DNA from 3 places in the Brenneria sp. L4-2C genome. Region 1 is predicted to be linked to each of the others. Evidence: predicted binding sites of a transcription regulator. Region 1 holds the regulator's gene; each other region holds the start of a gene.

Region 1 (10,891 bases):
GCTGTTAACCAGGAAATCGAACTGTTTCGGCACCAGACGGAACTGTTTGAAGACTTCGGACAGATTCAGAATTTCCTGTGCCGATTTTGCATGACTGCGGCCGTTGGCCTTAATAACCTGGCGCGTCGTTTCATATTGTTCACGCAATTCGGCGAATTTCTGACGAGCCAGTTCAGGATCGATGCTGTTGTCGTCATCGCTATCGTCGTCGTCTTCATCATCGTCGTCGTCATCCAGCTCTTCCGTGGAGAGTTCGGAACCGACGTGAGTGGCCGTTGGCGCGATATCTTCTTCCGCGTTCGGGTCGACGAATCCGGTAATCAGATCGGATAGGCGGCTTTCGCCGGCTTCGACGCGATCGTACTGTTCCAGCAGATAGGTGATCGCTTCCGGATACTCGGCAACAGAGCACTGAACCTGATTGATACCGTCTTCGATACGCTTGGCGATATCGATCTCGCCTTCACGCGTCAGCAATTCAACGGTACCCATTTCACGCATGTACATGCGAACCGGATCGGTGGTGCGGCCGATTTCCGATTCAACGCTGGATAACACCTGAGCAGCAGCCTCTGCCGCGTCTTCATCCGCGTCGTTGGTATTTTCTGCCAGCAACAGATCATCTGCATCAGGTGCTTCTTCCATCACCTGGATGCCCATGTCGTTAATCATCTGGATGATGTCTTCGATCTGCTCGGAGTCGATGATATCTTCCGGCAGATGGTCATTGACCTCAGCATAGGTCAGGTAGCCTTGCTCCTTACCACGGGTGACAAGTAGCTTTAGCTGTGACTGCGGGTTTTGCTCCATAAGACGGTATCCACACTTCAGAGTATTTGGGTTGGTGTTGGTCGGCGTCATTCGCCAACAATAACATTAGGGCTTTTTTTCTAATCGCCGCGGACCCTGTAGCGGCTCTTTGCAAGGTTCTACCCTGCTATTTATCGGCAATTAAGCCTCGGTAATCAGTTTTTTCTGGTTAAAGCCAGTTGCAATGACCAAAGCTCTTTTTTCTCTTTGGCGTTAAGCCCATGCGTTCTTTCGCGGGCGATTAATGTTTCCTGCCTTTGACTCAGCAGTTGATCGTAGAGTTCCGCCAGGCTGATCCTGAATTTGTCGTCCAGTTCATCTTCATCAATCATATGGTTCCAGGAAGCCATGGTTTCAAGCTGCTTCCGGTATTTACTGTCTCGATATTTTTCGAGCAGCAAACCCATATTCATTCCCGGACTGGCATTACAGGTTTTTACCAAATCCTGAAACAGGCTCAGGCCAGCCACTTTGCTCTCTTCTATTCCTTCCAGCGCCAATTCCGGTACTTCCGCTGAAAGCCTCGGGTTCTGAACTAATAGCCCTATAAGTATACGCATAGTTGTGACTTTTAGCTGCGGCGGCTGGTAGGGGAGAGCATGTTCGGCCACTTTCGGCAGCAGCCGGTCTAGCTGGCTGTCGTCCAGAATCCCCAGTTTATTGCCCAACTGCTGACGTAAATATAAGCGTAACGTTTCACCTGGAACCTGACCAATCAAGGGCAGCGCCAGCGTGCTGAGCTTCGTCCGACCATCGGGCGAGCTCATGTCCACCTGTTGTTGCAAGGTTTCAAACAGGAACTGCGACAGGGGTAAAGCCTGTTCCATTCGCTGTTCAAAGCTTTCTTTGCCTATTTTACGAACCAGCGTGTCGGGATCTTCGCCATCCGGCAAAAACATGAAGCGTAGCTGCCGACCATCGTTTAAGTAGGGTAGCGCAGTTTCCAACGCGCGCCATGCCGCCTCTCGTCCGGCGCGGTCGCCGTCATAACAGCAGACGACCTGGTCGGTGGCGCGAAACAGCAACTGAATATGGTCGGCCGTCGTGGAGGTTCCCAGCGACGCAACCGCATAATCAATACCAAACTGCGCCAGGGCAACCACATCCATATACCCTTCAACAACCAGCAACCGCTTCAGTTCAGGATGGTTGCGCTGCGCTTCATACAGGCCATAGAGCTGGCGGCCTTTATGAAAAATTTCCGTTTCCGGCGAGTTCAGATACTTCGGCACGCCGTCGCCTAATACCCGTCCGCCAAAGGCAATCACCCGTCCCCGCTTATCACGGATAGGGAACATGACGCGTTCGCGAAAACGGTCGTATGTACGCCCTTGTTCGTTAGTCACCAGCATGCCCGCATCGTTCAATGTGCTGCGGTCATCATTGTTGCGTCCGAAGCGCTTTAAGGCGTTATCCCAGCCGGCGGGTGCGAAGCCAATGGCAAAATGGCTAATCACTTCGGCGCTCAGCCCGCGCTGTTGCAGGTAATGCAACGCCTGCGAGCCGATAGACTGACTCAGCGCCTGCTGATAGAACTCGCTCAGTTGCCCCATCAACTCATACAAACTTTGTCGTTGATGACGCTCAAGCTGGGTTGGGCCGGTGCCGGTTTCATAGGGTACTTCAAGGCCATATGCGGCGGCTAATTCTTCAATACTTTCAACGAATTCAAGACGATCATAATTCATTAGAAAGTCGATGGCGTTGCCATGAGCGCCACAGCCGAAACAGTGATAGAACTGCTTATCGCCGTTTACGGTAAATGAGGGGGTTTTTTCGTGGTGGAACGGGCAGCACGCGTGATAATTCTTGCCCTGCTTTTTCAGTTTGACACGCGCATCAATGAGATCGACGATGTCGGTGCGAGCCAGCAGATCATTAATAAATACGCGTGGAATTCGTCCAGCCATAAGCCCCTGTTTCTTAACTTATAAACGATAGCTTATAAACGACAGCAAGCCGCGCATTCCTTTCGGAAGCACGGCCTTCGTATGCAACTACTTAAGTCTGCGGATTAATCACGCGGTGGAGGTAAAACCTCCTGAAAATTAATACAGACGAGTGCGGCGTGCGTTTTCTCGAGCCAATTTCTTCGCGTGACGTTTTACCGCAGACGCTTTAGCGCGCTTACGTTCGGTAGTCGGTTTTTCATAAAACTCACGACGACGAACTTCAGCCAGAACACCTGCTTTTTCGCAGGAACGCTTGAAGCGACGCAGAGCTACGTCGAACGGCTCGTTTTCACGTACTTTAATTACCGGCATGTGCCTCTCACCTCAATAAATTCGGTTTGCCGCTGGCCTTGTGCCAGCCTTTTCAAAATGGTGCGGAATTCTACTGCAAACAGGGCGCCCTTGTAAAGGGCCGGGCGATCATAAAACACTCAACCTCCGCCAGCGCAGAAACCGGGATGCTTATGGTAGACTATCCGCCGCATGAAGCAAGCTGCATTCAGCCCGAGCTTGTACCGTAATAAAAGTAGGAACAGCAATGCGCGTATTGGGTATCGAAACATCCTGTGATGAAACCGGAATTGCCATTTATGACACTCAGGCCGGTTTGGTCGCTAATCAGTTATACAGCCAGATAAAACTCCATGCCGATTATGGCGGTGTCGTTCCTGAGCTGGCTTCCCGCGATCACGTGCGTAAAACCGTGCCGTTGATTCAGGCGGCGCTGCGCGAAGCCGATTTAAACGCCGGCGATATTGACGGCGTCGCCTATACCTCCGGTCCCGGTCTGGTGGGGGCGCTATTGGTCGGCGCCACCGTCGGGCGAGCATTGGCGTTTGCCTGGAATGTTCCGGCTGTTGCGGTGCATCACATGGAGGGGCATCTGCTGGCGCCGATGCTGGAAGAGCATCCTCCCGCATTCCCTTTCGTCGCGTTGCTGGTTTCCGGCGGCCATACGCAGTTGATCAGTGTAACCGGTATCGGCGAGTATCGGTTGCTTGGCGAGTCCATTGATGATGCCGCGGGGGAGGCGTTTGATAAAACGGCCAAACTACTGGGGCTGGATTACCCAGGCGGGCCGATGCTGTCGAAAATGGCTCAGGGCGGCGACGCCGCGCGCTTTACCTTTCCGCGTCCTATGACCGATCGCCCGGGACTGGATTTCAGTTTTTCCGGTCTGAAAACGTTCGCCGCCAATACGATCCGCAATAATGGCGATGACGAACAAACCCGGGCGGATATTGCGCGCGCTTTTGAGGATGCCGTCGTGGATACGCTGGCGATTAAATGTCGTCGCGCGCTGGACGAAACCGGTTTTGACAGGCTGGTTATGGCGGGAGGGGTCAGCGCTAATCGTACGTTGCGCCAGCGTCTGGGCGAGATGATGACGAAACGTGGAGGGAGCGTATTCTATGCCCGGCCTGAGTTTTGTACCGACAATGGCGCGATGATTGCCTATGCGGGCGCCATTCGCCTGCAACAAGGGGTGACCGAGGATCTCGGCGTGAGGGTGAGACCGCGTTGGCCACTGGCTGAGTTACCCGCCATCGGAGAGTAATCAGCCGAAATGCGGGGCGACCGCCGAGATGCGACGTCGGAACGGTACTGGCTGGCCGTTGCCGTTAAAGCTCTTGTTCAAACAGCACCAAAATGGCTTCATAGAGCTGTTTGACGCTGAATCCTCTGGCGGGTGTGGTGAAGATGGTGTCGTCGCCGGCGATGGTGCCCAGAATGCCTTCCGACTTGCCCAGAGAGTCAAGCAAGCGGGCGATAAGCTGAGCTGCGCCTGGGCTGGTATGGATAACCACGACGGCGTCATTAAAATCGACGTCCAGCACCAGATTTTTGAGCGGACTGGTGGTGGTGGGGACGCCGAGTTCCGCCGGCAGGCAGTAAACCATTTCCATTTTGGCGTTGCGCGTCCGCACGGCGCCAAATTTGGTCAGCATGCGCGAGACTTTGGACTGATTGATGTTTTCAAATCCATCGTCTTGCAAAGCTTGAACAATTTCGCTTTGAGAGCTGAATTTTTCTTCTTTCAGCAGCGCTTTGAACGCTCTGACCAAATCTTCTTGTTTTGTCGAATTACGCATTCTGCACCGATTTAATGGTTTATTGGCTTTATTATGATTATGCAGATGAGTGAATTTTTATGCAACCAATATGCGTATATCATCGTCGGCTGTGGTTTCCGGCCGGATTCAAAAGCGCTGCTGAAAGTGGTAAGGCAAGCCGCTAAGTCTGAAAAATGCGTTACAAGTCACATAAAGGTGAATTAAATGTTATCAAAATGATGTTGTTCATATAATGATAATGCATACACAGCGGCGCTTTGGTTTACTGTCCATAACCGAGCGTGACGTTATTAACCTGAAGCCTACTAACTTTACTTACCTTTCTAATTAATAGCCGCTTATGGTTTATTATTATAGACATAGGGTATTCCCGGTCTTTAAGTCATATCCACTGGCGGTAAGCGAATACGCTTTATTTTTTTCTCTTGTGTTAATTCTTTGATTAAACGAATTCGCGGCATTCTTGTACTTTACGATAATAAGGAGTTTAGGATGAAAGTAGCAGTTCTTGGAGCAGCCGGCGGTATTGGTCAGGCCCTTGCTCTCCTCCTCAAAACCCAGCTTCCTTCTGGTTCAGAATTATCTCTTTACGATATCGCGCCGGTAACGCCGGGCGTTGCGGTCGATTTGAGCCATATTCCCACCGCAGTAAAAACCAAAGGTTACTGTGGCCCTGATGCAACGCCTGCGCTGGTAGGCGCGGATATCGTGCTGATATCCGCCGGCGTAGCCCGTAAACCGGGTATGGACCGTTCTGATTTGTTTAATGTTAATGCGGGGATCGTCCGTAATTTGGTTGAGCAAATTGCCAGCATCTGTCCAAAGGCTTGTATCGGTATTATCACCAATCCCGTCAATACGACAGTCGCTATTGCGGCCGAAGTGCTTAAGAAAGCCGGCGTTTACGATAAAAACAAACTGTTCGGCGTGACCACGCTGGACATTATCCGCTCCAATACCTTTGTTGCCGAACTTAAAGGCAAGCAGCCGGAAGAGATCAACGTACCGGTTATCGGTGGACACTCCGGCGTGACTATCCTGCCATTGTTGTCACAGGTTCCGGGCGTCAGCTTCAGCGATCGGGAAGTCGCCGATTTGACGAAACGCATCCAGAATGCGGGGACTGAAGTAGTGGAAGCGAAGGCCGGCGGCGGATCGGCAACCTTATCGATGGGCCAGGCGGCCGCGCAGTTCGGCCTGTCATTAACGCGCGCGTTGCAGGGTGACGACGGCGTGGTTGAATGCGCCTATGTCGAGAGTGATGGTCAATACGCCCGATTCTTTGCGCAACCGGTGCTGTTGGGTAAAAATGGCATTGTCGAACGTAAAGACATCGGTAAGTTGAGCGAGTTTGAACAAGAAGCGCTCAAAAATATGTTGGAAACGTTGAATCAGGACATCGAGTTAGGCGAGGCTTTCATTAAAGGCTAATCAACGTCCCTGTTTCCGTTACCACACAGCCGGAGATTGATCTCCGGCTTTTCTTTTTACTGGGGCCGGATCAGCTTTTTTCTATCAATAAGCTGGTTGGTTTCCGGATCATAATACCGGCTAGGCCAGATCTCGGCTGGATGGATATTCAGCGCATCGGCGATCAGCCATTCCCCTTTAGGCCAGGGACGCGAAAGGGCATTCGCCAGGGTTGACGAGCTTAATCCGGCCGCGCGGGATACCGCTGCCAGCGTTGTGCCTTTTTTGCGCAGAGCTGCGATGATATCAGCGGGATGCCAGTCATGTTTCCTTAGAGTCATAATCCTTCCCTTATTGCTATAAGACGACTGTGTATTAGTGGTATAAATAACGTGTGTTAGTTATATGCCAAGCTAATATGATATGAATATTTGGAAATAATATAGCATCAATTTTCTAAAAATTTCTCAATTATTATTCCTAATAAATTCGTTTTTGTTAGGAATGGCACTATCAGGATGAAAGGCTATGAAAAAAGAGTGGTTTGCTACCAATGAACTGGTCGGCGTTGGCGGGCTTCCCAAATCAAGACAGGGATTAAACAAGCGCGCCCGTGAAGATGGATGGGAAAGGCGACGTCGTCGAGGCGTCCAGGGACGAGGCGTGGAATACTCGATTCATAGCCTTCCCGACGTGGTAAAACAATCGTTATCACTGGAAGATGACTCCCCGTCATATGCGGAAATACCGCCCGGCACACTGGCCGTTTGGGTGCGGATATATGAGCAACTATCTGAAATGGAAAGAGATAAACTTATCGCCCATATTCTGCGGGTCGGCGTATCGACTACGCTGAATCAACTGGGTATAACCTCCTCTGGTGAGCAGGTCGATCCGACGGCGATCGCCGAGTAAAACGTATTACGCCATCAGCCCTGTACGGGAAGATGGCTTCAACGCTTGTTTGCCCATTACTGTCCTTTCTTTTCGCGCCGCATCTCGCCCATCTATTTTCTCTTCACTTTGATATCTATAGATATATTTGCGGAATATTGATTTTTTTTCCTATCCTTTAGTGGTATTAATAACGCGTAGATGTTAAATGTTTAGGTAACGGTAGTCCACTATAGGGAAACAGTTTGATGAAAGTCGATGTTGCCCTCTCAGAGTAAGCAAGGGAGTGAAACGTATGAGTAAAGAATGGTTTGCCACCCAGGAATTGATCGGTCTCGACGGGTTGCCTAAATCACCGCAAGGATTAAACAAACGCGCCCGCGATGACGGCTGGGAACGACGCAGACGAAAGGGCGTTCAAGGACGCGGCGTCGAATATTCGATTCACAGCTTACCCGATGAAGCAAGAGAACAGCTCATGATAAGAGAAGGGGTTCCTGAATATCTGGTGAAAAAAGAGCCAGTCTTACTGGCTTCCTGGATACACATTTTCCATCAACTCTCGGAAAACGAACAATCACGGCTGATAAACTTCATCCTGCGCGAAGGCACCGTTGCGATGTTGTCTCGTTTGGATAATCCCGCGGATGACGGACGCCGTAACGGTTCATCGTGAAGCGCGCGTCGCTAGAAATCACGCTGTACCGCAATATGCGCGAGACCTTCAAGCGCTTTGCGGAATGGGGTGTCCTGTAAGGGCTGTAGCGCGGCAATCGCTTTATCCGCCTCTTCTTCCGCGCGTTTACGCGTGTAGTCGAGCGAACCGCATTGCTGCATGGCGACAAGAACGGGGTCAAGCAGGTGACGTCCGTTGCCTTCTTCTATTGCCTGACGAATCATGGCGCTCTGCTTGGCATTACCGTGATGCATCGCGTGTAGCAAAGGCAGCGTGGGTTTGCCTTCATTAAGATCATCGCCGGTATTTTTACCCAGCGTTTTACCGTCCGCGCTGTAATCCAGCAAATCGTCGATAAGCTGAAAAGCCGTTCCCAGATAACGACCGTAGTCCTGCAATGCTTTTTCCTGTTCAGGCGTCGCGCCCGCCAAAATCGCCGATGATTGGGCGGCGGCCTCGAACAGGCGAGCGGTTTTGCTGTAAATCACGCGCATGTAGCTTTCTTCGGTAATGTCGGGATCGTTACAGTTCATCAACTGCAAGACTTCCCCTTCAGCAATCACATTCACGGCTTCGGACATCAGCGCCAGCACGCGCAGCGATTCCAGACTGGTCATCATCTGGAATGCGCGGGTATAGATAAAATCGCCGACCAGTACGCTGGCCGCATTACCGAAAGCGGCATTGGCGGTGGCTTTGCCGCGCCGCATATCCGACTCATCGACGACGTCATCGTGCAACAAGGTGGCGGTATGAATAAATTCAATCAATGCCGCCACGGTGACGTGTTTGTGTCCTTCATAAGCCAGCGCTCGTGCCGCAAGCACCGCGATCATCGGTCTGATGCGCTTGCCGCCGCCGCTGATGATATAATGGCCGAGCTGATTAATGAGAACGACATCAGAGTCCAGTTGTTCAATAATTACCTTATTAACGGCCGTCATATCCCGGGCGGTTAACGATGTGATTTGTTCTAGATTCATGGTTTGTGCCAGCTGATTTCTTCAACATCGCCGTAAGATTGCTGTCTCATATCGGCATATGATGGAATTTGTTGAGTTGATTGTACTGGAAAAATGAGAGAGATAAACGGCAGTTAATACGTTGTATTCTTTTTCTGCACATCCTTCGATTCTGCACTTGTCATCCTCGGGTTTTTTGCGTAGAATTCGCGCCCTATTGTGAATATTTATAGCGCACTCTGGATAATCATACGTTGAGTGCGCGGAAAGCGGAGTTTTATATGTACGCGGTTTTCCAAAGTGGTGGTAAACAACACCGAGTAAGCGAAGGTCAAACCGTTCGCTTGGAAAAGCTGGACATCGCAACTGGTGAAGCTATTGAGTTTGATCAGGTTCTGATGATTGCCAATGGTGAAGAGATCAAAATCGGCGTTCCTTTCGTCGATGGCGGTAAAATTAAAGCTGAAGTTGTTGCTCACGGTCGTGGCGAGAAAGTTAAGATTGTTAAGTTTCGTCGTCGTAAACACTACCGTAAGCAAGCAGGCCACCGTCAGTGGTTCACTGACGTGAAAATCACCGGCATCAGCGCTTAAGATTTAGGAGAGCGGATAAATGGCACACAAGAAAGCTGGCGGTTCGACTCGTAACGGTCGTGACTCAGAAAGCAAACGTCTGGGCGTAAAACGTTTCGGCGGCGAAGCAGTATTGGCGGGCAGCATCATCGTTCGTCAGCGCGGAACCAAATTCCATGCTGGCAGCAACGTAGGTTGCGGGAAAGACCATACTCTGTTCGCTTTGTCTGACGGTAAAGTTCAGTTCGAAGTTAAAGGTCCTAAAAACCGTAAATATATCAGCATCGTTGCTGAATAATTTCTCGCGTTAGGCCTTACAGATTTAAGCCCTGCAATTCGTTGCGGGGCTTTTTATATTCTGAACGCCCGGTAAGCAGATAGCCTGAGCGGAATATGAAAACAAAACGATGGTCGCCCGCAGTGATGATGGGTAGTGCTGTTTTGATATTCCATTTATACTGTTTATTTTTAGTACAGATGAAAATATTGAGGGAAGCGGGTACAATCCGCCCCTTTGCCGGAAATAGGTTCTGGTGCGTCGGTTTTTAATGGTTGATGGCTGTGAGGCTGTATACCTTAAAATCAAAAAGTTACGCCAAAAAGAACCAATAAATAGCCTAAAACAAGTAGATGTTCTCTATTGGTTTTTGCGGAGAGAGTCAATGAAGTTTGTAGATGAAGCCACAATTCTGGTTGTGGCGGGCGATGGCGGTAATGGCTGCGTTAGCTTCCGTCGTGAAAAATATATTCCCAATGGCGGTCCTGACGGCGGCGACGGCGGCGACGGCGGCGACGTTTATTTGCTGGCCGATGAAAACCTGAACACGCTGATTGACTACCGTTTTGAAAAATCCTTCCGGGCTGAACGCGGACAAAATGGTCAGAGCCGCGACTGTACGGGAAAACGGGGTAAAGACATTACGATCAAAGTGCCTGTCGGCACCCGTGTTCTGGATAAAGGAACCGGCGAAGTGCTGGGGGATATGACTCGTCACCAGCAGAAGCTGATGGTCGCCAAAGGCGGCTGGCACGGGCTGGGGAACTCACGGTTCAAGTCTTCAGTCAATCGGGCTCCTCGGCAGAAAACCGACGGTACGCCGGGCGAAGAACGCGAATTGATGCTGGAACTGCTGCTGCTGGCCGATGTCGGTATGCTGGGGCTGCCTAATGCCGGTAAATCTACCTTTATCCGCGCTGTTTCAGCGGCGAAGCCGAAAGTAGCGGACTATCCTTTTACCACGTTGGTGCCAAGCCTCGGGGTTGTCCGCATGGACAGCGAACAAAGCTTTGTCGTCGCCGACATTCCGGGATTGATTGAGGGCGCTTCTGACGGCGCAGGTTTGGGGATTCGTTTCCTTAAACATCTGGAACGTTGCCGGGTATTGCTGCATCTTATTGATTTAGCGCCAATTGACGAGTCCGATCCGATAGAAAACGCCAAAGTGATCGTCAATGAATTACAGCAATACAGTGCGACGTTATCGGAAAAACCGCGCTGGCTGGTATTCAACAAGGTTGATTTGCTCGACAAAGCCGAAGC
Region 2 (10,891 bases), on a different contig from region 1:
ATTTCACGCGCCGTGTTGTTGGCGGAATCGATGGAGAACATACGTACCGGACGGGTAAATCCCATGCCGACGTGAAAATATTGCACGTCCAGCCGGCGATTTTCCAGCGCGTTCCAGAGCGAATGTCCGGCGTCGTAGCGGATATCGTTGTAGGCCTGCGGCGTCAGCCTGGCCAGCGTGGGCGGAAGCGCCGCCGACTGGCCGTTATAGGGTTGACTGGCGCGATCCGCCGCCATTTTCTTGAGCAGGGAAAAACTGAAAGGCGTCGCATTGCCGTCCGCGATTTGCTCTCCCGCGGCCTGGGCCGCGCGGGGAAAGACCGTGGCCAGCGCTGGAATGCCACAACCGGCGGCCAGCGCCATGGAGGCTTTGAGAAATAATCTTCGATTCATAGCAGCATTAATTTCCTTAATTTGCAGAAACCCCTTTGCGATGGCGAAACTTGCTGGAATAACCAACCGGCAGCAGTGTAACAAGGGCGCTAAGCGTGGACGATGCCGATATGCGCGAATGAAAAACATATTCATCTATTGCTATAAAAACAGCAAAAACTCTTATTATCCTTAACTTTTTTTACTTATCTTCACAATAGACGCAGGTATTGGGGCGGGAAGACGGGGCACGAATGCCCCGGAAAGTGAATTATGGCCTGGCGGTCTGTCTGACGACCAACGCATAGGTCAGCGTGAAGGACAGCGTCAGCGCGATGATGACGCCGGAAACGGCGAAGATGAAATACGGGCCGATGTAAGCCGGCAGGCTGAAAATGCTGGATAAAATGTAGCCGAATAGCCGTACGCCGAAGAACGCGATAAATGCGGAGGCGATCGAGCTTGCCGCGGTCGCGGCGATAAAGGACTTCTTATATTTGGTCAGCACGCCGAATAACGCTGGCTCGGTAATGCCGAGCAGCGCCGACACGCCGGCGGAGAGAACGATGGATTTATCCTGCCGGCTTTTGGCATGGAAATAAATGGCGAACGTCGCGCCGGCGATAGCCATGTTCGCCATAAACATCATCGGCATCAGCATATCGAATCCCTGATCGCTGAAGTTCTGTAGCGCGATCGGCGTCATGGCATGATGCATACCCGTCAGAATCGCCACCGGGCGGATTGCTCCGACGACAAAACCGGCAAAAATGGATGATATATCAAACAGGCTCTGGATAAACAGCGCCAGTAATTTGCCGAGATAGATCCCCAGCGGCCCGATCAGCGTCAACGAGACCAGCGCGGTAATGAACAGCGTCAAGGTTGGCGTAAACACCGTTTTCAACACCGACGGCATAATTTTGTCTACCCAGCGATGGATGTAACTCAGCGCCAGCACGGAGAAAATCACCGGGATAACGCTGGCCGAATAGTTAAAGACGGAAACCGGAATAACCCCAAGGAAGTAGAAGGCGCTTACCGCGTCCGGACTATGGCCGGCCAGCGCTTTGGCGGCTTCCATCAGCGAGGGGTACATCAGGCAGGCCGCAATGGCCGCCGCCAGATATTCATTGGTTTTAAAGATTTTGGCGGCGGAGACGGCCAGGAAAAAGGGCAGGAAATAGAACACGCCGCTGGCGATCAGATCGATCACGATCACCGTATCGGACTGGGCGGAGATCGCTTTGAGCGCGATCAGCCCGGCCAGCAGTCCTTTGATCATCCCTGCGCCGGCGATGGCGGGTACGATGGGGCCGAATACGCCGGAGACGGTATCCATAAACAGGGATATCAGACCTTTTTTGTTCTTTTGCGTCTCGGCGTCGGTCGTCGATGGCGATAGCATCGCCACTAAAGCCTGGTAATAAGTTTCCACCTGCGGGCCAATAATAATTTGAAACTGGTCGCTTTGATTTTGCGCGCCTAATATTCCCGGCAACGCCTTAATTTCTTCCGCGTTAACTTTATTATCATCAATCAGATCAAAACGAAGGCGAGTCATACAGTGCCAGACTTTATTGATATTTTTATTTCCGCCGACTAGGTTAATGATCGACTGAATTACTTCATTTTTCCCCATAAATAAATCCCTCGCTTGGCCTTCATGTATTTTAGACCGAATTATTTACTGGGATAGTAGGTTTCTCCTTAAGTAAAAACAAACCAATAAATCATGAGCTACATCACAACATCAGTTTAAAACTGAGTTATTTTTTATAAAATCGATAATTGGTATGGTTTTTTGGGTAATTAAATCATTTTTTCAAACCAAAATAATTCTTTTGCATTAAGTCGTTTACAAGGCGAAAAAAAGGCAGTAGAAAGCAAAAAAGAAACGGTTTTTGATATTGCCTATCCGCCTGTTTTTTCTATTCAGGCCGGAAACGCTGGAGGATACTTTTGTGTTGCCGACAATAATTACCAATATTGAATGTTTGGTCACCCGGCCCGACCGACATAATCTGGTTACCGTGATCGTCAGTACGGATAAAGGCATAACGGGTTATGGCTGTGCGACCTTCCAGCAGCGTCCGCTGGCGGTAAAAGCCATGGTTGATGAATATCTCAAGCCGTTACTGGTCGGGCGGGACGCCAATAATATCGAAGATCTGTGGCATATGATGAGGGTTAACGCCTACTGGCGAAACGGCCCCGTCATCAATAATGCGGTGGCCGGCGTGGACATGGCGCTCTGGGATATCAAGGGCAAGCTGGCCGATATGCCGCTCTATCAGCTATTCGGCGGTAAATCCCGCGATGCCGTCGTCGCATACAGTCATGCGGCGAGCGATACGCTGGCCGGGTTGTTTCTGGACGTGGAGCGGCTCTATGCCCGCGGCTACCGTCATATTCGCTGCCAGTTGGGTTTTTATGGCGGCAACGCCGCCTTACAGCATGGTACGCGGCAGCCGACGGACGGCGCTTATTACGATCAGGATCAATACATCACCGACACCCTCGCCATGTTTCATGCGCTGAGAGAAAAATATGAAGACCGCTTTCATATTCTGCATGACGTGCATGAGCGACTTTTCCCCCATCAGGCGGTGCGATTTGCGAAAGAAGTTGAAGCCTATCATCCTTATTTTATTGAGGATATCCTGCCGCCCGATCAGAACGCCTGGCTGGCGCAGATTCGCAGCCAGAGCGCGGTGCCGCTGGCGACCGGGGAGTTGTTCAATAATCCGGCCGAATGGCAGGATCTGGTGATCAACCGGCGAATTGATTTCATTCGTTGCCACGTCTCGCAGATCGGCGGCATCACGCCGGCATTGAAACTGGGGGCGTTTTGCCAGAATTTCGGCGTGCGGCTGGCGTGGCACTGTCCGCCGGACATGACGCCGATCGGCGCCGCCGTGAATGTTCATCTGAATATTCATCTGCATAACGCCGCGATCCAGGAGTTTGTCGATTATCCCGCCAATACCCTCAGGGTTTTCCCGGAGGCCGTCGAGCCGGAGAATGGCTATTTATATCCTATTGAAAAACCAGGGATCGGCGTAGGTATCAATCTGGAAGAGGCCCGCCGGTTTCCGGTCGTCTATCGCCCGCATGAGTGGACGCAGAGCCGGTTGCCGGACGGCGCCATTCACACGCCGTAGGCGGCGATCACGGGGACTGGCGGAACGTCAGGTTATCCTGATTGAAGGGAATGACATAGGCGCAGGAATAGTTGATATCAATAATGTCGCTGGACTCATAGACCCGGCCGCCTTGCAGGATCCCCCGGTTGATAATATGCATGGCGGCAATGCCCTTTTTACAGTCCAGCAGTTCAGCCTGCGCTTTATTCACGGTGACGGCCTGATAATGCGTCAGTGAATGGGAAATGGCGTAGCCTTTGCTGAGCACATACTGCTGGATGGAGCTCTCAATAATCTTTTGATTGATATCAGGGAAATCAGCCGCCGGCATGGTCGATATCTCAATCTGCACCTTGCGCTTATCCACATAGCGCAGGCGACGGAATTCCCAGATAAAGGAATCCCGGGGGAGGGCGAATATCTGCTGCTCTTCCCGATTCGGGCAGCGTTTATGCAGACTGAGCAAACGGAATGAAATCTGGTTGAATTTCTTTTCGGTAATGGAGTTATAGACCAGCGGATTGCCGCGCACGCCCTGATTAATGAAGTTCCCCGCGCCCTGTACCATAGAAATCGCGCCAATGCTGGCGAGCTTTTCCAATGCGTTGCGGATCGTGAAGCGCGACACGCCGTATTCTTCGGCCAACTGGCGTTCCGGCGGCAGCTTTTCCGGCAGCGGGTCGCTGTGCTGATAGATTTTGCTTAACAGATCCTGGGCGATAAAATCTTTTTTCTTCATTGGTTCTCTCAAACGGCCTTATCCGCTTTGCGGATGGATAAGGCCGCAAGTCGCAGGGTTACGGGTGGCAGAAATGCTTGATCATCTGCGAAATTAATTCTCTCGTCGGTTTGATAAAAGCGGTATCGAGGAATTCGTCCGGCTGATGCGCCTGATCGATCGATCCCGGCCCCAGCACCAGCGTCGGGCAGAGCTCTTGAATAAAAGGCGCTTCGGTACAGTAATTGACGACTTCGGTTTGCGTACCCAGCAACTTTTCCACCACCGAGACTAAATGATGGTCCGCCGGGCATTCATAACCGGGGATCGGCGGGTGCAGCTCGCTGATGGTCAGCCGTCCCGGCCAGCGCTGACTGACCGGCGCCAGCGCGTCCGACAGCAGGCCGTTCAGATCGTTGAGCGTGATGCCCGGCAGCGGACGGATATCCATATGCAGCTCACAGCAGGCGCAGATACGGTTCGACGCATCGCCGCCGTGAATATGGCCCAGATTCATGGTCGGATAGGGGATGGCGAACGCGGCGTTGTGATAGCGTTCCTGCAAGGTTTTGCGCAACACCAGCAGATGGGAGATCGCGTCGTGCATCAGTTCGATGGCGTTAACGCCGCGCGACGGATCGCTGGAGTGTCCGGACTGGCCCTGAATGCGTATCGCGCTGGACATATGGCCTTTGTGGGCGCGTACCGGTTGCAGCGAGGTCGGCTCGCCGATAATGGCGCAGTCCGGCCTGAGCTGTGTGGATTCGGCAAAATATTTGGCGCCGGCCATGGTGGTTTCTTCATCCGCGGTGGCGAGAACATACAGCGGTTTGGTCAGTTTCGTCGCATCGAGGTCGCGCAACGTATCAAGAATAAACGCGAAGAATCCTTTCATATCGGCCGTACCCAGACCGTACAGCTTATTATCGTGTTCGGTCAGCGTGAAAGGGTCGCGCGTCCAGCGTCCGTCATCGAAGGGTACGGTATCGGTATGCCCCGCCAGCAATAGGCCACCTTTTCCTTCCCCTATTCTGGCCAGCATATTAAATTTATGTCGGGTGCCGGGTACTGGCTGAACTTCAACATGAAAGCCCAAATCAGTAAACCAGCCGGCCAGCAGATTGATTAACGCCTGATTACTTTGATCGAGTTCACTGTCGGTCGCGCTGATGGACGGCGTTGCGATCAACGCCCGGTATAGCTCAATAAACGGGGGTAATTTCATCTTCACAGTTGACAGCCTCTGGTTAGGATAGTATCAATATTCATGCATTTTTTTTGAATAAAAATACAATAATGCTGAACAAAAGGAAACCTTGAGGTATCCTTGGTAAGGAACATAACCGCTTTAGCCGTTTCAGCGCAAAGTGTAGATGCAGGAAAATTGCTTGCCGCTTTGCCGTCGCTGAAGGGCATCACCGATTTGCCGGTTAAACCGTTAACCCAGTCTTTATTTTGATGACTATTTACCATTCTGAGGCGCGAAGAAAACAATGAATCCGTTAATTATCAAGCTAGGCGGCGTTTTACTGGATAGCGAAGAAGCGCTGGAACGCCTCTTCACCGCACTGGTTGCCTATCGTCAGCAACATCAGCGCCCGCTTGTGATTGTACATGGCGGCGGATGCCTGGTTGACGATCTGATGAAAAAACTGTCGCTGCCGGTCGTGAAGAAAAATGGCCTGCGCGTCACCCCCGCCGACCAGATCGACGTTATTACCGGCGCGTTGGCGGGTTCGGCGAATAAAACGCTGCTGTCGTGGGCGAAAAAGCACGCTATTAACGCGGTCGGTCTGTGTCTGGCGGATGGCGGCAGCACCCAGGTGACGCAACTGGACGAGGAACTGGGTTTTGTCGGCAAAGCCGCGGCCGGTTCGCCCGCGTTGCTGAATACGCTGCTGTCCGCGGGCTACCTGCCGGTCATCAGCTCTATCGGGATGACCGATCAGGGCGAGCTGATGAACGTCAACGCCGATCAGGCCGCCACCGCGCTGGCGCAGACGCTGGGGGCGGACCTGATTCTGCTTTCCGACGTGAGCGGCATTCTGGACGGCAAAGGTCAGCGCATTGAGGAAATGACGGCGCAAAAAGCGGAGCAACTGATCGCGCAGGGTATCATTACCGACGGCATGATTGTTAAGGTTAACGCGGCGCTGGATGCCGCGCGCGCGCTGGGTCGTCCGGTGGATATCGCCAGTTGGCGCCATGCCGATCAACTGCCTGCGCTGTTCAACGGCGTGGCTATCGGTACGCGTATTTTAGCGTAAGCAATTTTGAGGTATGGCATGATGCCATACCGATGTTTATTTGATTTTGGGAGTAATGGTTATGGCTTTGTGGGGCGGTCGGTTCAGTCAGGCGGCAGATCAGCGTTTTAAACAGTTCAATGACTCACTGCGGTTCGACTACCGTCTGGCAGAGCAGGACATTATTGGTTCCATTGGCTGGTCGAAAGCGCTGGTTACCGTCAATGTGCTGAGCGAGCAAGAACAGCAGCATCTGGAGCAGGCGCTGAACGCGCTGTTGGCCGAGGTTCAGGCCGATCCTGAAGTGATTTTGCAAAGCGATGCGGAAGATATTCACAGCTGGGTTGAACAGCAGCTGATTGAAAAAGTCGGCGATCTGGGCAAAAAGCTGCATACCGGACGTAGCCGCAACGATCAGGTCGCCACCGACCTTAAACTATGGTGCAAAGCGCAGGTGACCGAACTGCAACAGGCGGTGCGTCAATTGCGTCAGGCGCTGGTCGCCACGGCACAAGCGAATCAGGACGCCGTGATGCCGGGCTACACGCACCTGCAACGCGCCCAGCCGGTGACGTTCGCCCACTGGTGTCTGGCTTATCACGAAATGCTGGCGCGCGATGAAAGCCGGCTGGCCGATACGCTGACGCGCCTGGACGTAAGTCCGCTGGGCTGCGGCGCATTGGCCGGTACGGCTTATCCTATCGATCGCGAGCAACTGGCCGGCTGGTTAGGTTTCGCTTCCGCCACGCGCAACAGTCTGGATACGGTGTCCGACCGCGATCACGTGCTGGAATTGCTGTCTGACGCCGCTATCGGCATGGTGCATTTATCCCGCTTCGCCGAAGACCTGATTTTCTTCAACAGCGGCGAATCGGCGTTTGTCGAGCTTTCCGATCGGGTGACGTCGGGGTCGTCGTTAATGCCGCAGAAAAAGAATCCGGATGCGCTGGAATTGATCCGCGGTAAATGCGGACGGGTTCAGGGCGCGCTGAGCGGCATGCTGGTGACGCTGAAAGGGTTGCCGCTGGCGTACAACAAGGATATGCAGGAAGACAAAGAGGGCTTGTTCGATGCGCTGGATACCTGGCATGACTGCCTGATGATGGCCGCTCTGGTGCTGGAAGGCATTCAGGTGAAACGTCCTCGTTGCCGGGAAGCGGCCGAGCAGGGTTATGCGAACGCGACGGAACTGGCGGATTATCTGGTTGCGAAAGGCGTGCCGTTCCGTGAAGCCCACCATATCGTCGGCGAAGCGGTTGTGGAAGCCATTCGTCAGGGCAAAGCGCTGGAAGCGCTGTCTCTGGCCGAGCTTCAGCAGTTCAGCGCCGTGATTGGCGATGATGTTTATCCCATCCTGTCGTTGCAGTCTTGTCTGGATAAACGCGCCGCACAAGGGGGTGTTTCGCCCCAGCAGGTCGCGAAAGCCATCGATGAGGCGAAACAACGTCTGAGCTGATGACGCTGCGTTGAACGCCGCTTGCGGCGGTTGCGACGAGGCCCGGCCCAGGGATGGGCCGGGCGACAACGCCGACGCATCGGCGACCTGAGGCCTGTACCGGCCCGCAATATTTGCCTGATAAATCTGAATCATGCCCGCATTTCCCGCTTTTTTTCTCCGTGTTTCCCCCTAAATCCCTGTATGAGCGGAATTGTCTCTGGACATCCATACAGTATCAATTTACCTTGACGGGCAGCAGTGACGGCCAGTGGAGGCGCAGTGGATATCAGCATATTTTATGGCGTGGGCGGCGGTCTTGTCGGTCTGTTGGTCGGCTGGCTTATCGCCAGCCTGTCGTTCCAGCGGCGGCAGTCCCGTCATGAGACCGAACAACGGTTGCTTGAGCAATCGCTACAGCAAACCCAGCAACTGCTGAGCGACAGTCAGCAGGCAAAAAAACAGTATGAGCAGCAATTGCGTGACAATGAGCTGGCGTTGCGTAACGCCCACGGCCAGCTGGCGGCCGGCCAGGAAAAGCAACGGCAACTGGCGCAACTGCGCGAGGAGTGCGCGCAGTTAAATCAGGAGTTGCGCGCGCTGCGCGAGGTGAATAGCGCCCAGGAAGCGGAACTGCGGGAGGTCACTATCAGGCTGGAAGAGACGCGCATGGCGGCCGAAGAGAAACAGCGTCTGCTGATGAACAGCGAACAGCGTTTAACCACGCAGTTTGAAAATCTGGCCAACCGGATTTTTGAGCACAGCGGCCGTAAAGTGGATGAACAGAACAAACAAAGTCTGGATCGTTTATTGATGCCGCTGCGCGAACAGCTTGATGGATTCCGGCGTCAGGTTCAGGATAGCTTCGGCGCCGAAGCCCGCGAGCGCCATACCCTGACGCATGAAATCCGTAATCTGCAACAGCTGAATGCGCAGATGGCGCGCGAAGCGATTAACCTCACCAAAGCCCTGAAAGGAGATAACAAGACGCAGGGCAACTGGGGCGAGGTGGTGCTCAGCCGCGTGCTGGAAGCCTCCGGGCTACGCGAAGGCTATGAGTATCAGACGCAGGTCAGCGTGCAGACCGGCGCCAACAATCGTATGCAGCCTGACGTGATAGTCCGTTTGCCGCAGGGCAAGGATGTGGTGATTGACGCCAAAATGTCGCTGGTGGCCTATGAACGCTATTTTAATAGCGAAGATGAGGCCGAGCGTCTGGCCGCGCTGAACGATCATCTGCTCTCCGTGCGCGGGCATATTCGCCTGCTGGGCGGCAAGGACTACCAGCAACTGCCGGGGCTGCGCTCTCTGGACTATGTGCTGATGTTTATTCCCGTCGAACCTGCGTTTCTGGTGGCCATCGATCGTCAGCCCGAGTTGATCAACGAAGCGCTGAAACACAATATTATGCTGGTTAGCCCCACGACATTGCTGGTGGCGTTGCGCACTATCAATAATCTGTGGCGGTATGAGCAACAGAGCCGCAACGCGCAGCAGATCGCCGAACGGGCCGCGCGGTTGTACGATAAACTGCGTCTGTTCGTCGATGATATGGCGTCATTGGGCCAAAGTCTGGATAAAGCCCAGGGTAGCTATCGCCAGGCGATGAATAAACTTTCCTCCGGGCGTGGTAACCTGATTGGCCAGGCCGAGGGGTTTCGTGCGTTGGGCGTTGAAGTAAAACGCCCAATCAGCCCGTCGCTGGCGGATCGGGCCACCGCGCATGAGCAGAACGCCGGGGATGCGTTGACCGAGTCGAACGCGACGAAAGATGCCGGCGCTGACCCGTCAGATCCGCCCTCGGAACATCACTAGGCGTTTCTGTCGCGCGGACTGAATAAAGGTATCGCCCTGAGTCTGTTGTCGTATTAGGCGGTGGGCTTTTTATATGGGTCTGTTACACTCTTCCACTAACAGAATAGACTCGATATTTGACAAAATAGTAGGCGGATAAGATGGCAGATGAGCAGGAGAAAACAACCGACTTTGGTTTTCGCACTGTCGCCAAGGATGAAAAAGAAGTCATGGTGGCCGATGTTTTTCATTCTGTAGCAGCAAAATATGACTTGATGAATGACCTGATGTCTTTCGGCATCCATCGTATCTGGAAAAGATTCACCATTGAGTGCAGCGGCGTGCGGCGCGGACAACGCGTGCTGGACGTGGCGGGCGGAACCGGCGATTTGACGGCCAAATTCTCCCGCATCGTGGGGGATGAAGGCGAAGTGGTTTTGGCCGATATCAATGCTTCCATGCTGAAGGTCGGGCGCGAAAAATTACGTAACAAAGGCATTATCAATAATGTCAGCTACGTACAGGCTAATGCGGAAGAGCTGCCGTTCCCGGATGACTTCTTTGACTGCATCACTATCTCCTTTGGTTTGCGTAACGTCACCGATAAAGAAAAAGCGCTGCGTTCCATGTATCGCGTATTGAAGCCGGGCGGACGTCTGCTGGTGCTGGAGTTCTCTAAACCGGTATTGAAGCCGTTAAGCAAAATGTACGACGTCTATTCGTTCCATGTTCTGCCGAGAATCGGGGAAATGGTGGCGCGCGACGCCGGCAGCTATCGCTATCTGGCGGAATCGATCCGTATGCATCCCGATCAGGAAACGCTGAAAGGAATGATGGCCGACGCGGGTTTTGATAGCGTGAATTATTTCAATCTTACCGGTGGGATTGTTGCGCTGCATCGTGGTTTTAAATTCTGATTGGAAATGCCAATGCTGATAACGTCTGTGCTGACAGCCGCGCTGGAAACCGCGTTGAATCAGCTGCTGTTTCGTGACCGCAGTATGAAGGCGGCGCGCCAGCGCCTGTCTGGAAAAACGCTGCAAATCGAACTGGCTGAACTGGATATGCCGCTGGTGCTCGTTTTTAGCGAGCATCGGCTTGACGTGTTGAGCCAATGGGAAGATGGCGCCGATTGCCGGCTGAAGACGCGTTTAGCGGTACTGATGAAGCTGCGCGATAGG
Region 3 (10,891 bases), on a different contig from region 1:
AGACCCATACGCGGCCATAATGGTTATAGAAACCCGCCGCATGGCCGGCCTCATGACCGATGCCCTGATAAATATCGAAGTGCTGCCCTTTAATTGCGCCGCCGACATCCAACGCCACCATCAGACGCATTTCATACTTGCCGGTGAACTTCCCGTCATTATCCAATAAGGGAACCTCGGCCAGCAGCGCCGTTCCGGCCGGGATCAGCGAACGGTCGGAAGCTACGGACGCCTTGGCGACCAACGGCACCGCACTCGCCCCTTTCACCGGCGAGGTCATCATCGGTTTGAAAAATACAAAGGACGGATTTTGTTCCAGCAGTTCGCGAACCTCATATTCCGAGTGCTGTTCGGCCCATTGACGAATAGCCTGCATGGACATATCTTCACGCGCCACTTCGCCGCGGTCGATCAGCACTTTGCCGATACTGCGATAGGCGTGGCCATTTTTACCGGCATAACCGTAAAACGTCAGCGGGCGGCCATCGCCGAAATCAATATAGGCGCTGCCCTGTACTTCCATCATGAAGTTATCCACCAGCGAATTAGTCCAGGCGAGGACTAAATCATCGTTCAGCGCGCCGGCGTAAATGGATGCCCGATCCGGCAGCCGACGATTTTTCTTGCCACGGGCCGGCATGGCATACAGCGGGTAGCGAAATTCCCCCTGACGGGTATAGCGGGCTTGCAGAACCGGCGTATAGTAGCCGGTGAACTGCACGTTGCCGAAGTTGTCCACGCCTTCCATTTGCCAGGCGCTCAGGCCAAACTTGCCCAGCTCGCGGGTATCGGCGCCCGACAGCATCCAGTTCTGTATCGCCTGAAAGGTACTATTGTTGCTGGTATACAGATTGGGCGAGGCATTCCTGATTTCAGTAACCTGATCGGCAAAGTCTCTGGCATTGACGGGTTTGCCGGTTGCATTCGGCTCATTCACCAGTTCCAAAGGCTGATTGAGGTGTCCATCTTTATACTGCTGTCCACGATCGGTGGGTCTGGACTGACATCCGGCAAGAATGGCAATCACCACGCCGGTCAGCAAATATTTTCCCCAACATCCTCTCATCTTTTTTGCACTCTCTTTTGACATCGACGGATCCACCGCCGAACGATAACAAACACCTATAGAGAAAGAAACGACGTCCGATAAAAAAGGATAGCAGGAACGGGGACGTCAGGCGGTGAAAATGGCTAGCCTGGTTTATCGACGGGCTGAAGGCGCCGGCCGCATTTTTTAACGCCACCCAGCGGCGGCTCACGGGAAGGCAGGCAGTGGCGCCCGCCGGCAAAAAACCGGCCGGCATGTTTAAAAAACGCCCCATCCGGCGGTAAATTCAGCAACCACTCGGTTTATCTCATATTTTTTGCAAAAAGGGGTTGCATGGAAGCTCATGGAGAGTATAGTGCGCATCCACGGACGCGGGGTGGAGCAGCCTGGTAGCTCGTCGGGCTCATAACCCGAAGGTCGTCGGTTCAAATCCGGCCCCCGCAACCAATTGATGTGAATAGGCCATCAAAAAGAAGAAAGAAGTACGAGATCAAGACGGACGCGGGGTGGAGCAGCCCGGTAGCTCGTCGGGCTCATAACCCGAAGGTCGTCAGTTCAAATCTGGCCCCCGCAACCAATTGATTATCGAAAACTAAGCACCCTTAACGGGTGTTTTTTTTTGCCTGGCGATCGCCTCGCGGGCCGTCGCTGACGCGACGTCAAAAAACTCGCCCGGAAACCTGAGGTTGATGACAAAGCGCGTCGAGCGGTGAGCATGGATAGGTTTGTCAACAGTCTGAAACTTTTGCCTTTCTGACGCTTCCACTGGCGCATGCGTCATTTATACCGCATCGCGTTCGGCGACATCCCCCGTAGTCGATATCACGCTAGCGCCTTGTCTGACTGGCGAAATAGGCTTTGATCCCATCCAGAATCGATTGGGCTATCTGTTGTTGAAACTGGCTGGTGCGCAATTTGCGTTCTTCTTCCAGATTACTGATAAATGCCGTTTCCACCAGAACGGATGGAATATCCGGCGCTTTGAGCACGGCAAACCCAGCCTGGTCGACGCTATTTTTATGCAGCCGGTTCACCTTGCCCAGGCGGGTTAATATTTCCTTACCGAACTTCAGGCTATCATTGATGGTCAGGGTCTGAACCAGGTCAAACATGGTGTGGTCCAGATAACGATCGCCGCTCATGCTCACCCCGCCGATTAAGTCCGATTCGTTCTGCGTCTGCGCCAGAAATCTCGCGGCGGTGCTGGTCGCCCCTTTCTTAGACAGCGCAAATACCGACGACCCCCGCGCGGCGCGGTTGGTAAACGCATCCGCATGAATGGAGATAAACAGGTCGGCTCGCTGCTTACGCGCTTTGGCGACCCGCACGCGTAATGGAATAAACACGTCTTCATTGCGCGTCATATACGCTTTCATATTCGGTTCGCGCTCGATCAAGGTACGTAAACGACGGGCAATTTGCAGCACGATATCTTTTTCGCGGGTTTTATTTTTGCCGATGGCGCCGGGATCCTCGCCGCCGTGGCCGGGATCCAGCATAATGACCAGCGGGCGATCGCGCCCGGCCTTCCCTGCCTGCGGCGCCTCTGCCGGCAACGTCCGCTCCAGATCGCCCTTGTTGTAATCTTCCAACAGCGCCAGCAGCGGATCTTCTTCGTTGTCATAGCGCCCCGGCAGCGGGTAAAGATCCATCACCAGACGATGCCTGAACCCGGCGACCGGACTCAGCGTAAAAATTTTGGCATCAACGCCTTGTTTTAACTCCAGCACCAACCGCACGGTATTTTTATCAAACTGACCGATTCTGGCGTTCTTAACCAACGGATCGTTTTCGTGAAACTGGCTGGAAATCGTCTTCAGGACGCTATTAAGATGAATATTTTCAATATCCACCACAATCCGGTCCGGATTGCCGAGCGTGAACTGCTTATATTTAAGCGGCTGACTGGATTCCAGCGTTACCCGGGTATAGGAAGACGAAGGCCAAACGCGCACGGCAATCACCTGCGCGACAGCGGCCATGCCGACGCCGCTCACACTTAATAGCCAGGTTGCCGCGGCGCTTTGCAGCAGGCGCCGCCGAGTCAGATTGTGATTCGAATGAGACATGCAACTCCAGTCTGATTACAGTGCCAGGGCCAAATGCGGAAAGCATAAATAGTGAAATTGCCGAAAACTTTAACTAATCTCTACTCTGGTGTCATGCAAAAATAATTTTCCCGCATTGTCCCCGGTGTCTCGCAAATGACGACGACATGAAATTTGCGCATGACTTACCCCTTGCCTTTTATCTCACAAAGAATAAAAATACAAAAATTACGAATAAAAATTCAATTAGGAGTCGCAGTGAAGGAGCGTAGTACAGAACTGGTCGAGGGCTTTCGCCACACGGTTCCCTATATCAATACCCACCGTGGCAAAACCTTTGTCATCATGCTGGGTGGTGAAGCCATCGAACATGAAAACTTTACCAATATTATCAACGATATCGGACTACTACACAGCCTGGGAATCAAGCTGGTGGTGGTTTATGGCGCCCGTCCTCAGATCGACAGCAATCTGACAACGCACCACTACGAGCCGCTTTATCATAAAAATATCCGCATCACGGACAGTACGACGTTGGAACTGGTTAAACAGGCCGCCGGGATGTTGCAACTGGACATTACCGCCCGCCTGTCCATGAGCCTGAATAACACGCCGTTGCAAGGCGCGCACATTAACGTCGTCAGCGGAAACTTTATCATCGCTCAGCCGCTCGGCGTGGATGATGGCGTCGACTACTGCCACAGCGGGCGTATTCGCCGTATTGATGAAGATGCCCTGCACCGCCAGCTGGACAATGACGCGATTGTCCTGCTCGGACCGGTAGCGGTTTCCGTCACCGGGGAGAGTTTTAATCTGACTTCCGAGGAAGTCGCCACCCAGTTGGCGATCAAACTGAAAGCGGAAAAAATGATCGGCTTCTGCTCTTCGCAAGGCGTGACCAATGAAGAAGGCAAGATTGTTTCCGAGCTATTCCCGGATGAAGCGCAGCAGCGTATCGAAGCCCTGGAGAAGGAAGGCGATTACCAGTCCGGCACCGTCAGGTTCCTGCGCGGCGCGGTCAAGGCCTGCCGCAGCGGCGTACGTCGCAGCCATCTGATCAGCTATCAGGTCGATGGCGCCTTGCTGCAAGAGCTGTTCTCCCGCGACGGCATCGGCACGCAGATCGTGATGGAAAGCGCCGAACAGGTACGTCGGGCCACGATTAACGACATCGGCGGCATTCTGGAGCTGATTCGTCCGCTGGAACAACAAGGCATTCTGGTCAGACGTTCACGCGAACAGTTGGAAATGGAGATCGATAAGTTCACCGTCGTCGTACGCGATAACCTGACCATTGCCTGCGCCGCGCTCTACCCGTTCCCGGAAGAGAGCATCGGTGAAATGGCCTGCGTAGCGGTACACCCTGACTATCGCAGCTCTTCACGCGGCGATATGTTGCTACAGCGCATCGCCGCGCAAGCGCGTCTGCAAGGGCTGAAAAAGCTTTTTGTCCTCACCACTCACAGTATTCACTGGTTCCAGGAGCGCGGATTTTTGCTGGCTGAAGTAAAAATGCTGCCGAGAAAAAAACAGGAACTGTATAACTACCAGCGCCGTTCTAAAATTCTGGTGCTGGATCTCTGATGTCCATCACCCGGCCCCGTAACAGTCGTCATGCTGCTACGGGGTCGAGGTCGCACGCCATTCCCCTCGCGCACGCCATGTTTTTACGCCGGACTATCGCTTTTATTTTGGCGACGTCAGCGCCATGATGCGCTCTACCAGCCCGCTATGCCGCTGCGTCGGCGTTTTCACCGCCCGGCACAGAATTTTCGTATCCGCATACAGCGACAAACGCCGACGGGCGCGGGTGATGGCGGTATAAACCAGTTCCCGCGTTAATACCGGCAGATATTGGTTCGGCAATACCAGCGCGGTATGCTCGAATTCCGACCCTTGCGATTTATGAACCGTCATGGCGTAGGCGGTATCATGCGGAGGCAACCGGCTCGGCGCCACCGCCTTGGTTTTACCATCAGGCAGTTGGAAATAAACCCGCAGTTCTCCCTGTTCATTCATCATGGCAATGCCAATATCGCCGTTAAATAATCCCAGCAGCGCGTCATTACGCTCGATCATCACCGGCCGGCCGATATACCAGCGATTAAGCGGGTTACGGCTGCGCTGGATCAGGCCGGCTTTATGCAACGCCTGCTCAATGCGTTGGTTGAGTCCCGACACGCCGAACGGCCCTTCACGCAGCGCGCACAACTGGCGATAACGCTGGAAAGCCAGCAGAACCGCTTCCGGCGCGGCGTCGGCGGCAATCAGCCGTAAATAATGCCGGTAGCCGGCGACGCACTGCGCCATCATCTGCTGGTAATCCTCCGTCGCCGCCAGCGGGTCACAGGTGATATCCGTAAATGCGCCGTTCAATACCGCCAGCACCCGTCTATCGTCGCCATTATTCACCGCCAGCGCCAATTGCCCGATGCCGGAATGTTGGTCAAAACGGTAGCTCTTGCGCAGCAAACAAATGCTGTCGCCGACGGTGAGATTTTCATGCCCGTCATCGTCAAGTCGACAGCCCGTCAGCCGCTGTAGCTGTTGCGCTCTTGTCCGACTGTAGCCCGACTCGGCAAAGCGGCAGATATCCCCCAGCACCGCCCCCGCCTCTACCGAAGCCAACTGATCGCGATCGCCCAGAAAGATAACCTTAGCCTGCTCGGGCAGCGCGGCGATCAGGTTCGCCATCATCGGCAGGTCGACCATCGACGCCTCATCCACCACCAGTACGTCAAGGTGCAGCGGATTCCCCTGATGATGGCGCAAGCGCTGGCTGTCGGGTACCGCGCCCAGCAAGCGGTGCAGCGTGGTCGCCTCGTGGGGAAAACAGTCGCGATGCGCCTGGCTCAGCGCGAGGCGGCTTAACGCCGTCCCCAGCGACTCCGTCAAGCGCGCGGCCGCTTTCCCGGTCGGCGCGGCCAGTTGGATACGTAACGCCTTCCCCGCGTTAAGCTGAATCAACGCGGCCAGTAGTCTGGCGACCGTGGTGGTTTTCCCGGTTCCCGGCCCGCCGGAAATAATGGCGATACGCCGGGTCAGCGCGACGGCGGCGGCGATCTTCTGCCAGTCAATTTCGCCGTCGACCGGCGGAAACAGGTCATCGAGCACCGCGCGAATACGCTGCTCGTCGACCGGGCTTGCCTGATATTCACAGGCGATAAAGCGTGCCGTCCGCCCTTCGCTCTGCCAGCTGCGCTGCAAATAGAGGTTATGCTGCTGCAATATCAGCGGCGTCGGACTATCGCCGGCGCCGACCGCCGGGGAAGCCAGCAAACTCCGTCGCCAACCGGCGACGCCCAGGCTGCCGGCCGCCTCCCATACCAACTGCGCCAATTCGCGATCGCGGCCGTCGAACAACCGCGCAGGCTGTAAAGCTTCCAGCGGCAAACAAACATGCCCGGCGCCGGACTGCGCGCTTAAACAAGCCGCGGCCAGCAGCAATTGAGGATTGCCGTCCTCCGCCAACATTCTGGCGAACTGAATATCCAGCGGGCGCAAAAGCCGGCGCTGCAACGCCGTTTCGAGTAGCTCAATCATGGCTGGCATCCTGTATCGGCTCGCCGGCGAACAACCGATCCAATCCGGTGATAAAGGCCGCCGGCGGCCGGAAATAAAACACCCCGTTGCCGGGCGCGTTTTCATCCACGCCGCGTAGAAACAGATAAAATACGCCGCCGAAATGGCGTTCATATTCATAATCGGCAATGCGATGGCGCAAATAGCGGTGCAGCGCCAGACTATAAAGCTGATACTGCAAATCGTAACGATGCTCCGCCATGGCTTGCGTCATGGCGGATTGCGTGTAGGCGCCGGCATCGGCGCCCAGCCAGTTGGATTTGTAGTCCAGCAGGTAATAGCGCCCTGCCCGGCAGAATACCAGATCGATAAACCCTTTCAACATACCTTTGACCTGTTGAAATGATAACGGCGGACACTGGGCCGACAAAGGATCATAGCGTTTCGCCAGCCGATCGAGCTGAGCCGCCTGCATCGGCGCCTGGATCGGCAGATAAAACTGGAGTTCCGCCTGCTTATGTCGGGAGTCCAGCGCGGATAGGGTTATTCCATCCTCGTTAAGCGGCGTGGTCAGCACCGCATTCATCCACTGCCGCAGCGCCGGCAGCCAGATATCTTCCAGTCCTTGCGCGCGCAGCTGTTCGGCCAGCCAGCTTTCATCGACCGGCCGGGTGAAATCCAGCGTCTCGAACAGGCTATGTAAAAATGTGCCGGGAGTTGCGCCGCGCGGGAAAGTATGCGGCGTAAACTGCGTTTCCGGTGCTTCCTGACGCTCGCCCATCGCCTCGATATCCAGACGCGGTATCAGCTCCTGAACGGCGGAAGAGCCGTGTTGCTGCAACCCGGAATAGCTGGTCACCCGCCAGCCATCGCGCAGCGTTCGTTCGCTGCGGCGCGCCAGCAATTCGGCTTTATCCGGCTCATTGGGCCGCCAGGCAAGCGTATCGCCGGGCCGTACCGGCGTTAATACCACGCCATCGCCGGTCATCTCTTCCAGCTCGGCGATCAACGTCGCCGCATCCGCGGCCTCTCCGCGCTGGAGCAAATATCCCAGCGCGCTCTGATGCATATCGCTATTTGCCGCTTTCTTGCGCGAGCGCTGTAGCGGCGCCACGCCGACGCTACAGTGATAGATGGAACGGGTCAGCGCCACATACAGCAAACGCAGATCTTCCGCCAGACGCTCTTCCTCCGCCAGCGTTTGGCTCTCGTCGCTGTTATCCAGATCCAGTAAGGCCTGATAGGTGCTTCTGTCGTGATAAATGCCCTGCGTCTGCTCGCGGAAATTACTGATGAACGGCAGCCAAACCAGCGGATACTCCAACCCTTTGGATTTATGGATAGTGACGATCTGTACCAAATGGCGGTCGCTTTCCAGACGAAGCTGCTGATTATCCGCCTGCGGGTTTGGCTGCGTGATCTGTTGCGACAGCCAGCGCACCAGCGCGTGCTCGCTATCCAGCGCCGAGGACGCGTCCTGCAATAATTCGCCGATATGCAGAATATCCGTCAAACGGCGCTCGCCGTCGGCGCTGGCCAGCAGATTCTCCGCCAGTTGGCGGCGGCTCATCAACGCGCGCAACATCGGGAGCACCCCGCGCTGTTGCCAAAGCGTCCGGTAGCCGACGAACTCATCAACCAGCGCATCCCATACGGCTTCGCTGCGGCTTAACGCATCCAGCGCCGGCGCATCCAATCCCATCAGGGCGGTCGCCATGGCGCTGCGCAACGTTCTTTCCTGCTCCGGCGTCAGCACCGCCTGTAGCAGCCACAGGATGTCGCGGGCCTCCGGCGTGGTGAAAACGCTGTCGCGGTTGGAAAGATAAACCGACGGGATCGACAAACTGCCGAGCGCGTCGCGGATCAGCGCGGCTTCATGACGGCTGCGCACCAGAATGCTCATATCCGACGCCTGCACCAGACGCCGCGTCTTTCCATCTTCCAGCCAGGCCTCGCCGCGCTGACTGGCCGCCAGCCAGTCCCTGATTTGCGCGGCGCATTGCCGGGCCATGAGTTGCTGATAGTCGCCCACGCCGATAGCGTCGTCGCCCGTCAGCCAGAGTTGCAGCGCGGGCTGGGCTTCCCCCGCGATCTTAAAAGCCAGATCGCGTTTCGGCTCCGCCGGGGAAACGGCAAGAAAAGGAATATCCTTAAAGATAAACGGGCTCTCAAGACGCTGAAATAAACGGTTAACCCCATGCACCATCTGGTGTGATGAGCGCCAGTTGGTATCCAGCGTATAATGGGCGCTCACCTCGGCGCGCGCGCGCATATAGGTGAAAATATCGGCGCCGCGAAATGCGTAGATCGCCTGCTTCGGATCGCCGATCAGCAGCAGACCGCATTGCGGCTGCCCAACGTATAGCGTGCGGAAAATCCGGTACTGCTGAGGATCGGTATCCTGAAACTCGTCGATCATCGCCACCGGATAACGTTCCCGAATGGCGCCGGCCAATAGTTCTCCCCCCGGCTGCCGCAACGCTTCATCCAACCGGCTCAGCAAATCATCAAACCCCATCTCCGCCCGCTGGCGCTTTTCCTCGCGCACCGAACGGCGAATTTCGCTCAGCGCCCGCACAATCACCAGATCGCGCAGGGAAAGAGAGGCGTTGAGCAACCTATCGGTCGCCGCAAACACCGGGTGTAGCGGCGCCTCCCCCTTTTTGGTTTTTTCGATCAGCGTCTGCTGGCTAAATCTTTCCAGCTCTTTAGGCAACTGATAATCCTGCGTGGGTTGCTGCGCCCACAGCGTGACTTTTTGCAGCCAGTTAGGCAGATGCTTACTGCTGTAGCTACGCTTGTCCACGCCGGAATCGTTAATCAGCGCCGCCAAATCCGCCGAAGCGGCCAGCCACTGCCGCTTAAACGCATCAATCGTCGCGACGATTTTCTCATGGCGGCTCAGCAGGGTTTCATCATCCTGCGGCGTCGTGCGCAACACCGGCGTTTCACCGTGCAGATAAGGCAGTAGGTCGGCCAGCAAAGATTCCGGCCCGCTCCACGCCTGCCCGACGACGCGCGCCACATCCACCGGCAAGGGGTAGCAATAACGACGCCAGAAATCGGCGCAGGCCTGACGCCGCAACGGCTGTTCATCTTCGATCAGCGCCTGTTCAAACAAAACGCCGGACTCAAAGGCGTTGGTGCTTAACATGCGCTGACAAAAACCATGAATGGTGTAGATCGCGGCCTCGTCCATTTGCCGTTCAGCGGCCAGCAACACATCCGCCGCATCGGCGAGATCCGCGATTTCAACCAGCAGCGTGCTCAGCAACGGATCCTGACTTTCCCCGCGAATACAGGCGATACGCAGAGAATGGATCTTTTCACGGATACGTTCCCGCAATTCTTCGGTGGCGGCCTCGGTGAAGGTGACCACCAGAATTTCCTCGACCAGCAACGACCGGGGATAAGCCGACTCGCCCCCCAACCCCAGCAGCAGTCGTAAATAGAGCGCGGCCAGCGTGTAGGTTTTCCCGGTTCCGGCCGACGCCTCAATCAGCCGCTCGCCAAGCAGCGGCAACGTCAGGACGTTTAGCGATTGCGGCGCGGCAGGCTTCATTTTTCTCCACCCATACTGGCTGAATTCGCGCTATTCAGGGAAGAGCCGCCGGTGGACGTGGCGGCGGCCATCGACGGCGCTTTTTGCAACGGCAGCGTTTTTTGCAGCGAAGACGCATCAGGATAAGTTCGCCACCCCTGCGGCGCGGCATATTCCGCCTTGCCGTGGCGGCTACCGGAGATTTGCGATAACACCGCCAACCCTTCAGGTTTCAACGCCTGATGGAAGAAATCGGCCAGTTGCTCCACCGTTAACGCTTTGGTTTCGGCGATGATCTTCTCGCGCGTATCAAACGCGAAGTTCTCCCGGTTCAGGTCGTTGCGCAAACGGCTGACTTCCTCATTTAGCGTTTGCGGACGCTGATTCAGCTCATTAATCATGCCTTGCTTGTACTGGGCGAACTCTTCCGCGCTCATCGCGCGCAGTCGTTTCTCTGCTTTCTGATAGAAATCCTGATAACGCTGGTACAAATAAGCCGGCTGTTTGCTGTTGCTTTGCAACAGGAAGCCAATCCCCCATTGCCGTCCGACGGACATCGGGAAAGCAAACACCGCATAGCCGAGTTGCTCTTCGGTTCTCAGTTGGTTATAGAACCAGGGCTGAATAATCTGCCCCAGCATTGAGCTGTAGGCCATGCTTTGCGCTTCGCCATATCCGGTCGGAATATAGACCGCCGCCAGCGCAGAGTCGGTGCTGCTCCCCGGTTTTTGC

The links. Region 1 encodes ArgR, which controls arginine synthesis, uptake and breakdown. Its sites were predicted from a motif close to ANTGAATAAAAATACANT; they were not measured.
Region 2: the regulator ArgR is predicted to act here: its motif matches at 5,513-5,530, upstream of argE (acetylornithine deacetylase).
Region 3: the regulator ArgR is predicted to act here: its motif matches at 3,305-3,322, upstream of argA (amino-acid N-acetyltransferase).

Annotation. Positions count from the first base shown of each region.
Region 1 covers NZ_JBEIAC010000005.1:119,749-130,639, forward strand. The annotation lists gene rpoD (RNA polymerase sigma factor RpoD) at 1-810, opposite strand, end outside; gene dnaG (DNA primase) at 966-2,720, opposite strand; gene rpsU (30S ribosomal protein S21) at 2,859-3,074, opposite strand; gene tsaD (tRNA (adenosine(37)-N6)-threonylcarbamoyltransferase complex transferase subunit TsaD) at 3,301-4,320, shown strand; gene argR (transcriptional regulator ArgR) at 4,385-4,855, opposite strand; gene mdh (malate dehydrogenase) at 5,330-6,268, shown strand; gene ABRZ26_RS10085 (helix-turn-helix domain-containing protein) at 6,325-6,588, opposite strand; gene ABRZ26_RS10090 (DNA-binding protein) at 6,776-7,162, shown strand; gene ABRZ26_RS10095 (DNA-binding protein) at 7,437-7,817, shown strand; gene ispB (octaprenyl diphosphate synthase) at 7,829-8,800, opposite strand; gene rplU (50S ribosomal protein L21) at 9,061-9,372, shown strand; gene rpmA (50S ribosomal protein L27) at 9,392-9,649, shown strand; gene cgtA (Obg family GTPase CgtA) at 10,014-10,891, shown strand, end outside.
Region 2 covers NZ_JBEIAC010000013.1:13,175-24,065, reverse strand. The annotation lists gene ABRZ26_RS17245 (glucan biosynthesis protein D) at 1-392, opposite strand, end outside; gene ABRZ26_RS17240 (PTS transporter subunit EIIC) at 643-2,013, opposite strand; gene ABRZ26_RS17235 (enolase C-terminal domain-like protein) at 2,336-3,535, shown strand; gene ABRZ26_RS17230 (GntR family transcriptional regulator) at 3,543-4,256, opposite strand; gene argE (acetylornithine deacetylase) at 4,315-5,466, opposite strand; partial or broken gene ABRZ26_RS17220 (N-acetyl-gamma-glutamyl-phosphate reductase) at 5,572-5,676, shown strand; gene argB (acetylglutamate kinase) at 5,729-6,502, shown strand; gene argH (argininosuccinate lyase) at 6,564-7,937, shown strand; gene rmuC (DNA recombination protein RmuC) at 8,199-9,731, shown strand; gene ubiE (bifunctional demethylmenaquinone methyltransferase/2-methoxy-6-polyprenyl-1,4-benzoquinol methylase UbiE) at 9,872-10,627, shown strand; gene ubiJ (ubiquinone biosynthesis protein UbiJ) at 10,640-10,891, shown strand, end outside.
Region 3 covers NZ_JBEIAC010000003.1:346,812-357,702, forward strand. The annotation lists gene mltA (murein transglycosylase A) at 1-1,066, opposite strand, end outside; tRNA gene ABRZ26_RS07680 (tRNA-Met) at 1,419-1,495, shown strand; tRNA gene ABRZ26_RS07685 (tRNA-Met) at 1,549-1,625, shown strand; gene amiC (N-acetylmuramoyl-L-alanine amidase AmiC) at 1,876-3,117, opposite strand; gene argA (amino-acid N-acetyltransferase) at 3,355-4,680, shown strand; gene recD (exodeoxyribonuclease V subunit alpha) at 4,783-6,639, opposite strand; gene recB (exodeoxyribonuclease V subunit beta) at 6,632-10,180, opposite strand; gene ptrA (pitrilysin) at 10,177-10,891, opposite strand, start outside.